2 regions of the Streptomyces sp. NPDC050315 genome follow, and region 1 is predicted to be linked to the other one. Evidence: predicted binding sites of a transcription regulator. Region 1 holds the regulator's gene; the other holds the start of a gene.
The links. Region 1 encodes HrcA, which represses chaperone genes, less so after heat shock. Its sites were predicted from a motif close to TTNGCACTCNGNNNNNCNGAGTGCNAA; they were not measured.
Positions count from the first base shown of each region.

Region 2: a site for HrcA is predicted at 2,551-2,577, ahead of groES (co-chaperone GroES). Genes of this name have one in related genera too.

Region 1 is NZ_JBFAKN010000002.1:809,025-816,198, reverse strand. Features, by position in the region: gene hemW (radical SAM family heme chaperone HemW) at 1-583, shown strand, start outside; gene AB0I82_RS10655 (DUF3097 domain-containing protein) at 580-1,413, opposite strand; gene AB0I82_RS10650 (MBL fold metallo-hydrolase) at 1,453-2,187, opposite strand; gene hrcA (heat-inducible transcriptional repressor HrcA) at 2,462-3,478, shown strand; gene dnaJ (molecular chaperone DnaJ) at 3,479-4,612, shown strand; gene AB0I82_RS10635 (nitronate monooxygenase) at 4,689-5,768, shown strand; gene AB0I82_RS10630 (16S rRNA (uracil(1498)-N(3))-methyltransferase) at 5,765-6,514, shown strand; gene AB0I82_RS10625 (OsmC family protein) at 6,535-6,963, opposite strand.
Region 2 is NZ_JBFAKN010000007.1:166,777-173,950, reverse strand. Features, by position in the region: gene AB0I82_RS26260 (SDR family oxidoreductase) at 1-258, shown strand, start outside; gene groL (chaperonin GroEL) at 338-1,966, opposite strand; gene groES (co-chaperone GroES) at 2,096-2,404, opposite strand; gene AB0I82_RS26245 (methyltransferase domain-containing protein) at 2,668-3,855, shown strand; gene tsaD (tRNA (adenosine(37)-N6)-threonylcarbamoyltransferase complex transferase subunit TsaD) at 3,856-4,989, opposite strand; gene rimI (ribosomal protein S18-alanine N-acetyltransferase) at 4,982-5,452, opposite strand; gene tsaB (tRNA (adenosine(37)-N6)-threonylcarbamoyltransferase complex dimerization subunit type 1 TsaB) at 5,557-6,246, opposite strand; gene AB0I82_RS26225 (hypothetical protein) at 6,389-6,979, shown strand; gene AB0I82_RS26220 (hypothetical protein) at 7,127-7,174, opposite strand, start outside.

The DNA of each region.
Region 1 (7,174 bases):
CGCCGGCCCCGACCACGTCTCCGCGTACGCGCTGATCGTCGAGGAGGGCACCCAGCTCGCCCGCCGCATCCGCCGCGGCGAGGTCCCGATGACCGACGACGACGAGCACGCCGACCGCTACCTCATCGCCGAGGAAGCCCTCACCGCCGCGGGCTTCACCTGGTACGAGGTCTCCAACTGGGCCACGTCGGAGCCGGCCCGCTGCCGCCACAACGAGCTGTACTGGACCGGCGCCGACTGGTGGGGCGCGGGCCCCGGCGCCCACAGCCACGTCGGCGGCGTCCGCTGGTGGAACGCGAAGCACCCCGGCGCATATGCGCAGGCGCTGAGCGAGGGCCGCTCCCCGGGGGCCGGCCGCGAGCTCCTCGCGCCCGAGGACCGCCGCGTGGAGCGCATCCTCCTGGAGCTGAGACTGGCGGCGGGCTGCCCCCTGGACCTGCTCGCCCCTGCGGGCGCAAAGGCAGCAGAGCGCGCGCTGTCGGACGGCCTGCTGGAGCCGGGCCCGTACGAGGAGGGCCGGGCGGTGCTGACGCTGCGGGGCCGCTTGCTGGCCGACGCCGTGGTGCGCGACCTGGTCGATTAGCCGGCCGGCGCCGTAACAAAATCGATCAGCTCCTCCACCCGCCCCAGCAGTGCCGGCTCAAGATCCTTGTACGAGTGGACCGAGCCGAGGATGCGTTGCCAGGCGGCGCCCGTGTTCTCCGGCCAGCCGAGGGACCGGCAGACGCCCGTTTTCCAGTCCTGGCCGTGGGGGATCGAGGGCCACCCCGGGATGCCTACCGAGGCGGGCTTCACGGCCTCCCAGATGTCGATGTACGGGTGGCCGACGATCAGGACGTTCGCGTCCGTGACCGAGGCCGCGATGCGGGATTCCTTGGAGCCGGGGACGAGGTGGTCGACGAGGACGCCGAGGCGGGCGTCCGGGCCGGGGGAGAAGGAGCGGACGATCGCCGGGAGGTCGTCGATGCCCTCCAGGTACTCCACCACCACGCCCTCGATGCGCAGGTCGTCGCCCCAGACGCGTTCGACCAGCTCCGCGTCGTGGCGGCCCTCCACGTAGATGCGGCCGGCGCGGGCGACGCGGGCGCGGGCGCCCGGGACGGCGAGGGAGCCGGAGGCCGTGCGCTGCGGGCCCCGGGGGCGTGCGGGCGCGGCGGAGGGGCGTACGAGAGTGACGACCTTGCCTTCGAGGAGGAAGCCGCGCGGGGTCATCGGGAAGACGCGGTGTTTGCCGAAGCGGTCCTCCAGGGTGACGGTCAGGCCCTCGGCCGTCTTCTCGCAGCGGACGACGGCACCGCAGTAGCCGGTGGTGACCTCCTCGACGACGAGGTCCGGCTCGGCGGGGACCTCGGGCGCGGGGCGCTGCTTCTTCCAAGGGGGAGTGAGGTCGGGGCCGTATTCTCTGCTGCGCATTCGACAGACGATATGCGGGGAGCGGGGCGCCCGTGCGGGCTATTCGGGCGACACGCCGAAGCGGCGGGCCAGCTCGTCGCGCTGGGTGCGGACGAAGCGGGCATCCACGACGGCGCCGTGGCCGGGGACGTAGCGGGCGTCCTCGCCGCCGAGGGAGAGGAGCCGGTCCAGCGCGGCCGGCCAGCAGGCGGGCAGCGCGTCCGGGCCGGCCTGCGGCTCGCCCGACTCCTCGACGAGGTCGCCGCAGAACACCACCTCGGGTTCGCCCGCGCCGCCCCGCACGCACACCGCCAGGTCGTGCGCGCTGTGCCCGGGACCGACGTTCGCCAGTAGGACGTGCCGGTCGCCAAGATCGAGCGTGCGTTCGCCGCAGACCGCGTGCTGCGGGACCACCAGGGTGTCCACCGCCTCGGCCGCCGCGTCCGGATCGGCCCCGTTCCGTACCGCGTCGCCGAGCAGCGCCTCCGGCTCGCGGCGCAGCAGCTCGGCCATCCCGGTCGCCCCGAAGACCGTCACACCCGCGAACGCCGCCGTGCCCAGTACATGATCGAAGTGCGGGTGGGTGAGGGCGATGTGGGACACCTCACGGCCCAGCACGCCACGCACCTGGCGGCGCAGCTCGGCGCCCTCGGCCAGCCCGGACCCGGTGTCGACCAGGAGGACGCCGGTGGCACCGGCCACGACGCCGACCGTGGCGTCCCAGTGCGGCAGCCGGCGTCGGGCGACCCCGTCGGCGAGCCGCTCCCACCCTGCCTCTTCCCAACTCGTGCGCATACCGCGACGCTAGCCCGGATACGCCGAAATCGCGCGCGGCCGACCGGCTGACCTGGGCGTATCCCGGGGACACGGACCGGCCGCGGCACGATACGGTGGCCCGCCGGGCCGCGCGCCGCGGTGCCCGGCCTTGCCCTGCCCGTGCTACCCGGCCGTACACTGGTTCAGGGTTTGGCACTCGGACCGGTCGAGTGCCAGGGACAGCCGGCCGGACCCCGGCCGGACAGGCGGCCGCAGCGGCCCAGGGGAGAGCGCGGGACTGGAGGTGTGCGCGATGCTCAGCGAACGCAGACTCGAAGTGCTGCGTGCCATCGTCCAGGACTACGTGGGCACCGAGGAGCCGGTCGGCTCCAAGGCCCTCACGGAGCGCCACCGGCTCGGCGTCTCGCCGGCCACGGTCCGCAACGACATGGCGGTGCTGGAGGAGGAGGGCTTCATCGCCCAGCCTCACACGAGCGCCGGACGCATCCCCACCGACAAGGGCTACCGCCTCTTCGTCGACAAGCTGGCGGCCGTCAAGCCGCTCTCCGGCCCCGAGCGCCGGGCGATCCACAGCTTCCTCGACAGCGCGGTGGACCTCGACGACGTCGTGGCGCGTACGGTACGGCTGCTCGCGCAGCTGACCCGGCAGGTCGCGGTGGTCCAGTACCCCTCGCTGACCCGGTCCACCGTCCGGCACGTCGAGCTGCTGTCGCTGGCCCCGGCCCGGCTGATGCTCGTCCTGATCACGGACACCGGGCGGGTCGAGCAGCGCATGATCGACTGCCCCGCGCCGTTCGGCGAAACGTCCCTGGCGGACCTGCGGGCCCGGCTGAACAGCAGGGTCGTGGGGCGCCGGTTCACCGATGTGCCGCAGCTGGTGCAGGACCTCCCCGAGTCCTTCGAGGCGGAGGACCGCGGCACGGTCTCGACAGTGCTGTCGGTGTTGCTGGAGACTCTGGTGGAGGAGACCGAAGAGCGGCTGATGATCGGCGGTACCGCCAATCTCACGCGCTTCGGACATGATTTCCCGCTGACGATCCGGCCGGTGCTGGAGGCACTCGAGGAGCAGGTCGTGCTCCTCAAGCTGCTGGGAGAGGCCAAGGATTCGAGCATGACCGTGCGCATCGGGCACGAGAACGCTCACGAGGGCCTCACTTCCACATCGGTCGTCGCCGTCGGCTACGGTTCGGGCGACGAGGCAGTCGCCAAACTCGGCGTGGTCGGACCGACCCGCATGGACTACCCCGGAACGATGGGAGCGGTACGCGCAGTGGCACGTTACGTCGGACAGATCCTGGCGGAGTCGTAAGTGGCCACGGACTATTACGCGGTCCTCGGTGTCAGCCGCGACGCCTCGCAGGACCAGATCAAGAAGGCTTTCCGGCGGCTGGCGCGCGAGCTGCACCCGGACGTGAACCCGGATCCCAAGACCCAGGAGCGGTTCAAGGAGATCAACGCCGCTTACGAGGTGCTGTCGGACCCGCAGAAGAAGCAGGTCTACGACCTCGGCGGCGACCCGATGTCCCAGGGCGGCGGCGCGGGCGGCGCCGGCTTCGGCGCGGGCTTCGGCAATTTCTCCGACATCATGGACGCGTTCTTCGGCACGGCGTCGCAGCGCGGGCCGCGCTCGCGCACCCGCCGCGGCCAGGACGCGATGATCCGGCTGGACGTGGAGCTGCACGAGGCCGCGTTCGGTACGACCAAGGACATCCAGGTCGACACCGCGATCGTGTGCACGACCTGTACGGGCGAGGGCGCCGCGCCCGGCACCTCCGCGCAGACCTGTGACATGTGCCGAGGCCGCGGTGAGGTCTCGCAGGTCACCCGGTCCTTCCTGGGCCAGGTCATGACCTCGCGGCCCTGCCCGCAGTGCCAGGGCTTCGGCACGGTCGTGCCGACCCCGTGCCCCGAGTGCGCGGGCGACGGCCGCATCCGGTCCCGCCGTACGCTCACGGTCAAGATCCCGGCCGGTGTCGACAACGGCACCCGGATCCAGCTCGCGGGCGAGGGCGAGGTCGGCCCCGGCGGCGGCCCCGCCGGCGACCTGTACGTCGAGATCCACGAGGTCGCGCACCCGGTCTTCCAGCGCCGCGGCGACGACCTGCACTGCACGGTCACGATCCCGATGACCGCGGCGGCGCTGGGCACGAAGTGCCCGCTGGAGACGCTGGACGGGGTCCGGGACGTCGACATCCGGCCCGGCACCCAGTCCGGCCAGTCGATCCCGCTGCACGGCTGCGGCATCACGCACCTGCGCGGCGGCGGCCGCGGTGACCTCGTCGTACACGTCGAGGTTCAGACCCCCGGCAAGCTCGACCCGGAGCAGGAAGAGCTGCTGCGCCGCCTGGCCAAGCTCCGCGGCGAGGAACGCCCGACGGGACAGTTCCAGCCGGGGCAGCAGGGGCTGTTCTCGCGCCTGAAGGACGCCTTCAACGGACGGTAGAAACCGTAGAACTGTGTGTACGCGTCACGGTCGCCCCGATTCCAGGGACGGCCGTGACGCGTGACACGATGTGGGCATGTCCACCGCGCTGACCGATCTGTGCCGCCACCCGATCGTGCAGGCCCCCATGGCGGGCGGCGCCTCGTGTCCCGAGCTGACCGCCGCCGTCAGCGCGGCCGGCGGTCTGGGCTTTCTCGCGGCCGGATACAAGACGGCCGACGGCATGTACCAGGAGATCAAGCAGGTACGCGGGCTGACCGACCGCCCCTTCGGCGTGAACCTCTTCATGCCGCAGCCGGAGCTCGCCGACGCCGCCGCCGTCGAGGTCTACCGCGAACAGCTCGCGGGCGAGGCCACCTGGTACGAGACCGAGCTCGGCGACACCGCGGGCTCCGCCGACGACGGGTACGACGCCAAGCTCGCGATCCTGCTCGAGGACCCCGTGCCGGTGGTCTCCTTCACCTTCGGCTGCCCCGACCGCAAGACCCTGCAGGCCCTCGACAGGGCCGGTACGTACACCGTTGTCACCGCCACCACGGCCGCCGAGGCACGCGCCGCGCAGGAGGCGGGCGCCGACGCCGTGTGCGTCCAGGGCATAGAGGCGGGCGGCCACCAGGGCACGCACCGCGACGACCCGCAGAGCGACGGCACCGGCGCGGGCGTCGGCCTGCTCACGCTGATCGCCGAGGTCCGCGCGGCCGTCCGGCTGCCGGTGATCGCCGCGGGCGGGCTGATGCGCGGCGCGCAGATCGCCGCCGTACTGACGGCGGGCGCGGCCGCGGCCCAGCTCGGCACGGCCTTCCTGCCCTGCCCCGAGTCCGGCGCCCACCCGCTGCACAAGCAGGCCCTGACCGACCACCTCTTCACTCGTACGGAGCTGACCCGGGCGTTCTCCGGCCGTCCGGCGCGCGGCCTGGCGAACCGTTTCCTGCGCGAGCACGGCCCGTACGCCCCGGCCGCCTATCCGGCCGTCCACTACCTCACCTCCCCGGTCCGCAAGGCCGCCGCCAAGGCCGGCGACCCGCAGGCCATGAACCTGTGGGCGGGCCAGGGCCACCGGCTGGCCCGGCAGCTGCCCGCGGGCGAGCTGATGGAGGTACTGGTGGCCGAACTGGCCGCCGCACGCGGCACGTTGCAGCAAGGAGCCACCTCATGACCGCACCGGTCTTCCTCGTCGAACCGGACACGCTGGCCGCCGCCGCACCGGGGGCGACGCTCACCCTGGACGGCCCGGAAGGGCGGCACGCGGTGTCCGTACGGCGGCTGCGCGCCGGCGAGGAGATCGTGCTGACGGACGGCGCGGGCACCGGCGCGTACGGGACGGTCGCCGCGGTCGAGGGCAAGGACCGCCTCGAGGTCGCGGTGACGGAGGTACGGACCGAGGCGGCGCCGCGGCCGCGCATCACCGTCGTACAGGCGCTGCCCAAGGGCGACCGCGGTGAACTGGCCGTGGAGACCATGACCGAGACCGGCGTGGACGCGATCGTGCCGTGGCAGGCGGCCCGCTGTGTGACGCAGTGGAAGGGCGAGCGGGGCGCCAAGTCGCTGACGAAGTGGCGCAATACGGCGCGCGAGGCCGGTAAGCAGGCCCGCAGGCTGACGTTCCCGGAGGTCGCGGACGCGGCCACCACGAAGGACGTGGCGGCGCTGCTGACCGGCGCCGCCTTCGCCGCCGTACTGCACGAAGAAGGCAGCGAGCCGCTGGCCCGCGCCGAACTCCCCGCCGACGGCGGCATCGTGCTCGTCGTCGGCCCCGAGGGCGGCGTCTCGCCGGAGGAGCTGGAGCTGTTCGCGGCGGCGGGCGCGAAGCCGTACCGGCTGGGGGCGAGCGTGCTGCGCACCTCCACCGCCGGCACGGCCGCGGCCGCGCTGCTGCTGGGGCGTACCGGCCGCTGGGACTGAGCGCCCGGCCGGTGCGGGGGTCAGATCAGGGTCGCGTCGAGCGTGATGTTCTTGACGCCCGCCAGGGCCTGGCTGACCGGGCAGTTCTTCTTGGCGTCCTCGGCCGCGACCTGGAAGTCCGCCTCCGAGAGGCCGGGTACCCGGGCCTTGACGGTCAGCGCGATGGCGGTGATGCCCTCGCCCGGCTGGAACGTGACGTCGGCCTGGGTGTCGAGCGTCTCGACCGTGTAGCCCTTGCCCGCCAGGCCGTTCGAGAACGCCATGGAGTAGCAGGAGGAGTGGGCCGCCGCGATCAGCTCCTCGGGGCTGGTCTTGCCGCCGGGCTCCTCAGCGCGGGCCGGCCAGCTCACGTCGTACGTACCGATCTTGGAGGACTCCAGGGCCACCTGGCCCTTGCCCTCCATCAGGTTGCCTTCCCAGTGGGTCCTGGCCGTGCGCGTCGTTGCCATGTGCGTCGCTCCCGTATGTGGCGGTGTGGCGATACCTGGTTGTGCGGGGCCCAGGTTAGTGAGGATCGGGACGGGCGGGGGAGCGCCGCGCGGAGTTGGCCGGAGCGGGCCTGTCGGGCCGTACGGCGGCGATGGCACGCTGCGGGGCATGAAGGGACGCGTGCGGGGCCGTTGGTTACGGGCGTTGGCAGCGGCGGGTGCCGCGGGTGCG
Region 2 (7,174 bases), on a different contig from region 1:
CTGATGGCCCTGTGCCCGGGCTTCGTCCGTACGGAATTCCACGAGCGGGCCGGGATGGGCACGGACAACATCCCGGACTGGATGTGGCTGGACGCGGACAACCTGGTCGACGCGGCCATGAAGGACCTCGCCCGCGGCAAGTCCCTCTCCATCCCCGACCCGCGCTACAAGGCCCTGATGGGCGTCGTAAAGCTCGCCCCGCGCAACCTGCTGGGCGGGGTCACGTCCCGGACGGGGCGCAAGTACGGGCCGCAGTAGCCCTCACGTACCGGAAAAGCCCGAGGCCCGGCTCCCGTCACGGACGGGGGCCGGGCCTCGTTGCGGAGTCAGCTCACACTCAGTGGGAGTGGCCGTGACCGTGGCCGTGACCGGCCTCGGCCTCTTCCTCGGCCGGCTTCTCGACGACCAGGGTCTCGGTCGTCAGCAGCAGCGAAGCGATCGACGCGGCGTTCTCCAGGGCGGAGCGGGTGACCTTGACCGGGTCGATGACGCCGGCCTTCACCAGGTCGCCGTACTCGCCGGTCGCGGCGTTGAAGCCCTGGCCCTTGTCGAGCTCGGCGACCTTCGAGGTGATGACGTAGCCCTCAAGACCGGCGTTCTCGGCGATCCAGCGCAGCGGCTCGACGGCGGCGCGGCGGACGACGGCGACACCGGTGGCCTCGTCGCCCTCCTTGCCGAGGTTGCCCTCGAGCACCTTGACGGCGTGGACCAGCGCGGAGCCACCACCGGAGACGATGCCCTCCTCGACCGCGGCGCGGGTCGCGGAGATGGCGTCCTCCAGACGGTGCTTCTTCTCCTTGAGCTCGACCTCGGTGGCCGCACCCACGCGGATGACGCAGACGCCACCGGCGAGCTTGGCGAGGCGCTCCTGGAGCTTCTCGCGGTCCCAGTCCGAGTCGGTGGACTCGATCTCGGCCTTGATCTGGTTGACGCGGCCCTGCACGTCCTCGGAGTTGCCGCCACCGTCGACGATGGTGGTGTCGTCCTTGGTGACGGTCACGCGGCGGGCGGTGCCCAGCACGTCCAGACCGGCCTGGTCGAGCTTGAGGCCGACCTCCTCGGCGATGACGGTCGCACCGGTCAGGGTGGCCATGTCGCCGAGCATCGCCTTGCGGCGGTCGCCGAAGCCGGGGGCCTTCACGGCAACGGCGTTGAAGGTGCCGCGGATCTTGTTCACGACCAGGGTCGACAGGGCCTCGCCCTCGACGTCCTCGGCGATGATCAGCAGCGGCTTGGAGCCACCGGCCTGGATGACCTTCTCCAGCAGCGGCAGCAGGTCCTGGATCGAGCCGATCTTGCCCTGGTGGATCAGGATGTACGGGTCCTCGAGGACGGCCTCCATCCGCTCCTGGTCGGTGACCATGTACGGGGAGAGGTAGCCCTTGTCGAAGGCCATGCCCTCGGTGAAGTCGAGCTCCAGGCCGAAGGTGTTGGACTCCTCGACGGTGATGACACCGTCCTTGCCGACCTTGTCCATCGCCTCGGCGATGAGCTCGCCGACCTGCTTGTCCTGGGCGGACAGGCCGGCCACGGCGGCGATGTCCTCCTTGGAGTCGATCGGGCTGGCGATCGCGAGGAGGTCGTCGGACACGGCCTTGACGGCGGCGTCGATGCCCTTCTTCAGGGCGGCCGGGGAGGCACCGGCGGCGACGTTGCGCAGGCCCTCGCGGACCAGCGCCTGGGCCAGCACGGTGGCGGTGGTCGTACCGTCACCCGCGATGTCGTTGGTCTTGGTCGCCACCTCCTTCACCAGCTGGGCGCCGAGGTTCTCGTACGGGTCGTCGACCTCGACCTCGCGGGCGATGGTGACACCGTCGTTGGTGATGGTCGGGGCGCCGAACTTCTTGTCGATGACGACGTTGCGGCCCTTGGGGCCGATCGTCACCTTGACCGTGTCGGCAAGCTTGTTGACGCCGCGCTCGAGGGCGCGACGGGCGTCCTCGTCGAACTTCAGAATCTTCGCCATGAGTTACGTGTCCTTAGTCGTACTCTCAACGAAATGCGCCCCTGCCCCGGGTGGTGAGACGCGGGAACCAGGGGCGCAGATCAGAACAGCTGGGGTGAAGCGTCGGCCTGGGAAATCCCAGGTCCCGGCTTACTTCTCGACGATCGCGAGAACGTCGCGGGCCGAGAGGACGAGGTACTCCTCGCCGTTGTACTTCACCTCGGTGCCGCCGTACTTGCTGTAGAGCACGACGTCGCCGACGGAAACGTCGAGCGGAAGACGGTTACCGTCCTCGAAGCGGCCCGGGCCCACGGCCAGGACAACGCCCTCCTGGGGCTTCTCCTTGGCGGTGTCCGGAATGACCAGGCCCGAAGCCGTGGTCTGCTCGGCGTCGAGCGGCTGGACCACAATGCGGTCCTCGAGCGGCTTGATGGCAACCTTGGAGCTGGCGGTCGTCACGATCCGACCTCCCCCTTCGGAGATCTCACGGGGTTAACTGTCTGAGGTGGCGACCAGGTGGATCCGTCGTCGCGGGTGCCGGACCTGCCCGTCGCTGTGTTTGGCACTCTCCAGTGGTGAGTGCCAGCAGCGAGACTATGACGCGGTTAGCACTCGGTCAAGCGGAGTGCCAACGTGGCTTGGAAAGAGATCCGTGACCTGTCGGTCAGGAGTTCCGTGGCCTGTCCGGTCGGCGGTTCCGTGACTGCCCCAGAATGGGCCGGGTGAACCCTCTCGACTCCTTCTCCGCGCTGCTCACCGACGAGGGCCGGGCCCTGCTGGCCGGCCTCCGCGACCACGACCCCGCCCAGGAACTCGCCACCGCCACCCGGCTGCGCCGCGAGCACCCCGCAGAGCTGGTGTCGGCGGCACTCGGGCAGGCCCGGCTGCGGCAGCGGGCGGTCGCGAAGTTCGGTGCCGAGGACGCGTACCGGATGTTCTTCACCCCGAACGGCGTCGAGCAGTCCACCCGCCGCACCGTCGCCGTCCACCGCGCCGCGCGGCTGGCCGCGCTCGGCGTACGGTCCGTCGCCGACCTGTGCTGCGGCATCGGCGGCGACGCCATCGCGTACGCCCGGGCGGGCATCAGCGTCCTGGCGGTGGACCGCGACCCGCTGACCGCAGAGGTGGCGCGCGCGAACGCCGAGGTGCTGGGCCTGGCCGACCTCATCGAGGTGCGCTGCGCGGACGTCACGGAGATCGACACGAGCCCGTACGACGCCGTCTTCGTGGACCCGGCGCGGCGGGGCGGCCGCGGCCGCGTCTTCGACCCCGAGGCGTACTCCCCGCCCCTCTCCTGGGCGATCGAGGCGGCCCGCAAGGCCCCGCACGCCGCGCTGAAGATCGCCCCCGGCATCCCGCACGAGGCGATCCCCGAGGACGCCGCCGCGGAGTGGATCTCGGACGGCGGCGACGTGAAGGAGGCCGTGCTCTGGTTCGGCACGGAGCCCGGCGCGATGCGGGCGACCCTGCTGCCTTCGGGTGCCTCGCTCGGCACCACGGCGCCACTCCCGGACCCGTCCGTACGTCCCGTCGGCCGTTACCTCTACGAGCCGGACGGTGCCGTCATCCGCGCGCACCTGGTCGCGGAGGTCGCGGCCGAGCTGGACGGCGGACTGATCGACGAGACCATCGCGTACATCACCGCCGACGAGCTGCGCCCCACCCCGTACGCCGCCGCCTACGAGATCACCGATGAGCTGCCCTTCAACCTCAAGAAGCTGAAGGCACTCCTTCGGGAACGCGAGATCGGCGTGTTGACGGTCAAGAAGCGCGGCTCCGCCGTCGAGCCGGAGGAGATCCGCCGCAAGGTGAAGCTCCGCGGCCCGAACGCGGCCACGGTCCTCCTCACCCGCGTCGCGGGCGCCCCGACGATGCTCGTCGGACAGCCCGCGACACCGGTCAGCGGCTGATCACGAGTACAGGTTGTCCTTGCTGACCTCGTGCACGTGATCGTGGCCGTGCTGGTGGGAGTGCGGGACGCCGTGCCGGTGCTCGTGGCCCGGGGCCGGGACGTGCGGCTCGGTGACCGGGAGGGAGGAGTCGGCGGACAGCTCCCAGGCGGAGTGCGGGCGGTTCCGGGCGACCATCTCGGCGCCCAGGGCCGCGACCATCGCGCCGTTGTCCGTGCACAGCTTCGGGCGCGGCACGCGCAGCGTGATGCCCGCGTCCTCGCAGCGCCGCTCGGCCATCGCGCGCAGCCGCGAGTTGGCCGCGACGCCGCCGCCGATCATCAGGTGATCCACGCCGTGGTCCTTGCAGGCCCGTACGGCCTTACGGGTGAGGACGTCCACGACCGCCTCCTGGAAGGACGCGGAGACGTCCGCCACCGGCACCTCTTCACCGGCCGCGCGCTTGGCCTCGATCCAGCGGGCCACGGCGGTCTTCAGGCCGGAGAAGGAGAAGTCGTACTTCGGGTCGCGCGAGCCGGTCAGGCCACGCGGGAACGCGATCGCCTCCGGGTCGCCCTCGCGGGCCATGCGGTCGATGACCGGGCCGCCGGGGAAGCCGAGGTTCAGCACCCGGGCGACCTTGTCGAACGCCTCGCCCGCCGCGTCGTCGATCGTCGAGCCCAGCGGCCGCACGTCGGAGGTGATGTCCGGCGCCAGCAGCAGCGAGGAGTGGCCGCCGGAGACCAGCAGGGCCATCGTCGGCTCGGGCAGCGCGCCGTGTTCGAGCTGGTCGACGCAGATGTGCGAGGCGAGGTGGTTGACGCCGTACAGCGGCTTGCCGAGGGCGTACGCGTACGCCTTGGCCGCCGAGGTACCGACGAGGAGGGCGCCGGCGAGGCCCGGACCGGCCGTGACCGCGATGCCGTCCAGGTCGGAGGCGGCGACGCCGGCCTCCTTCAGGGCGCGCTGGATCGTGGGGACCATGGCCTCCAGGTGGGCGCGGGAAGCGACCTCGGGGACGACGCCGCCGAAGCGGGCGTGTTCGTCGACGCTGGAGGCGACCGCGTCGGCCAGGAGGGTGTGGCCGCGGACGATGCCGACACCGGTTTCGTCGCAGGAGGTCTCGATGCCGAGGACGAGCGGTTCGTCAGCCATTGATCGGTGTTCCTTGTACGAGGGATTCGGTGGTGTAGCGCATGACCAGGGCGTCGATGTTGCCCGGCTGGTAGTAGCCGCGGCGGAAGCCGATGGGCTCGAAGCCGAAGCGTTCGTACAGCCGCTGGGCCCGGTGGTTGTCGACGCGTACTTCGAGGAGCACTTCGTGGCACTCGAAGGTGTTCGCGGCGGTGAGCAGGTCGGTCAGCAGCCGGCCGCCGAGCCCGGTGCCCCACTGGTCGCGCGCGGTGGCGATGGTCTGGACGTCGCCGGTGCCGTCCACGGCGGCGAGGCCGCCGTAGCCGACGAGCCGGCCGTCCCGCTCGGCGACGGTGTAGTGCCGGTTGGCGCCGGGCCCGCGCGTGTGTGCCAGCTCGGACCAGAACATGCCCCGGGACCAGGCGTCCTCCGGGAACAGCTCTTCCTCCAGCGCCAGCACCGGCTCGATGTCCCACCAGCGCATCTCGCGCAGCGTGGCGGCCGGCGCTGTGGCGGCGGGCGCTGTAGCGGCCGGCGCGCCCGGGGGCGTGCTCCCGGGCCGGCCGGTGGGCTGGTCGGCATGGGCGGTCACTTGGGGGTGACCACCTTGTAGTTGGCGGGCACCTGGGCGTCGGGGCGGCGCAGGTACAGCGGCCGCGGCGGCAGCAGCTCCTCGCCTCGGGCCAGCTTCTCGGCGGCGAGCGTGCCGAGGGCGGCCGCCGACTGGTACTCGGGCCCGTCCGTGCGTACGCCGTCGAACGTGTCGGCGTACAGGAGCGCGCCCGCGCCCACGGCCAGCACCCCGGCGACCTGCTCGGCGATGTCGGCCGGGCGGTCGACGGCCGGGTCGGTCAGCCGGGTACGGAAGTTTTCGTACCGGGCCCAGTAGACCTCCTTGCGGCGCGCGTCCGTGGCGACCACGAACGGCTCCTCGATCCCGGAGGCGTACGCGATGCCGTCCAGCGTGCACAGGCCGTGCACCGGCACGTCCAGGGCGGCGCCGAAGGTGGCGGCGGTGACCAGGCCGACGCGCAGGCCCGTGTACGGGCCGGGGCCGACGCCGACGACGATGTCGGTGACCGCGTCGAGCTTCACGCCGGCCTCGCCGAGCACCCGGTCGACGGCGGGCAGCAGCAGTTCGCCGTGGCGGCGCGCGTCCACCTCGCGCGCCTCGGCGAGCACGCGGGGAGCGGCCGGGCCGCCCTCCGGGGCGGGGTCGCAACTGAGCAGGGCGGCGGAAACGGCGGGGGTCGCGGTGTCAAGGGCAAGCAGCAGCACGCCCTCAAGACTACGGCGCGGCGGACACCGCCCTGCCGGGTACCGCACTCGCCGGTACGCTGCGTGCGGGGACTCCGGCACGCCACGTGCCGGGACTTCGGACTTCTGACGCGTACGGACCGTACGGAAAGGTGGCACGGCGGTGGCCGCTAGGAGCAGCTCGATCGTGACGGCTCTCACTGTGGCCGCGCTGGCCGCGGTCGGCTTCCTGGCCTTCCAGGCGTCGGCGGACGCCACCGACCCGCTGGAGCCGGTCCGCTCGGCCAAGGGCGGCGCCGCGGTCTCGCCCGCGCCGTCGGGGCACCCCGCGCCCAAGGACTCGGCGAAGGAGAAGGAGCGGCGGGAGACCGCGGTACCGGCGCACTCCGGCACGGGCCAGCGGGTCGTGTACGCGCTGGACGCCCGGCGGGTGTGGCTGGTCGGCCCGAAGGAGCAGGTCCTGCGGACGTACGAGGTCGTGCCGAGCGCGGTCAGCCCGGCGCCGGGGGCGTACACGGTGACCACGCGCTCCGCGAGCGTGACCGGTTCCGACGGCATTCCGATCGAGAATGTCGTGCGATTCGCGACGGTCGACAACGTCGTGGTCGGCTTCAGCGCGGCGGTCGACGGCTCGATGCCGCAGCCGGGCACGCAGCAGAAGCAGAAGACGGGCGGCATCCGCGAGAAGCGGGCCGACGGCGCGGCGATGTGGAAGTTCGCGACGGTCGGCAAGAAGGTCGTCGTCGTTCCGTAACGCACACGCGGATCGCCCGCACCCGTACGGCGCAGCGCACGGACGCGGGCTTACGAATCACTCGTACGGGCTACGGGACGTCGCGGCGGTGGGTGGACGGCCGGCTCCTGGAGCGCGGGCCCCTGTGTCGCGGGGGCTTTGGCCGCCCTATGCGGCGTCGCGGCCGCTGCTCGGCAGGCGGGTGTCCTCGGTCCC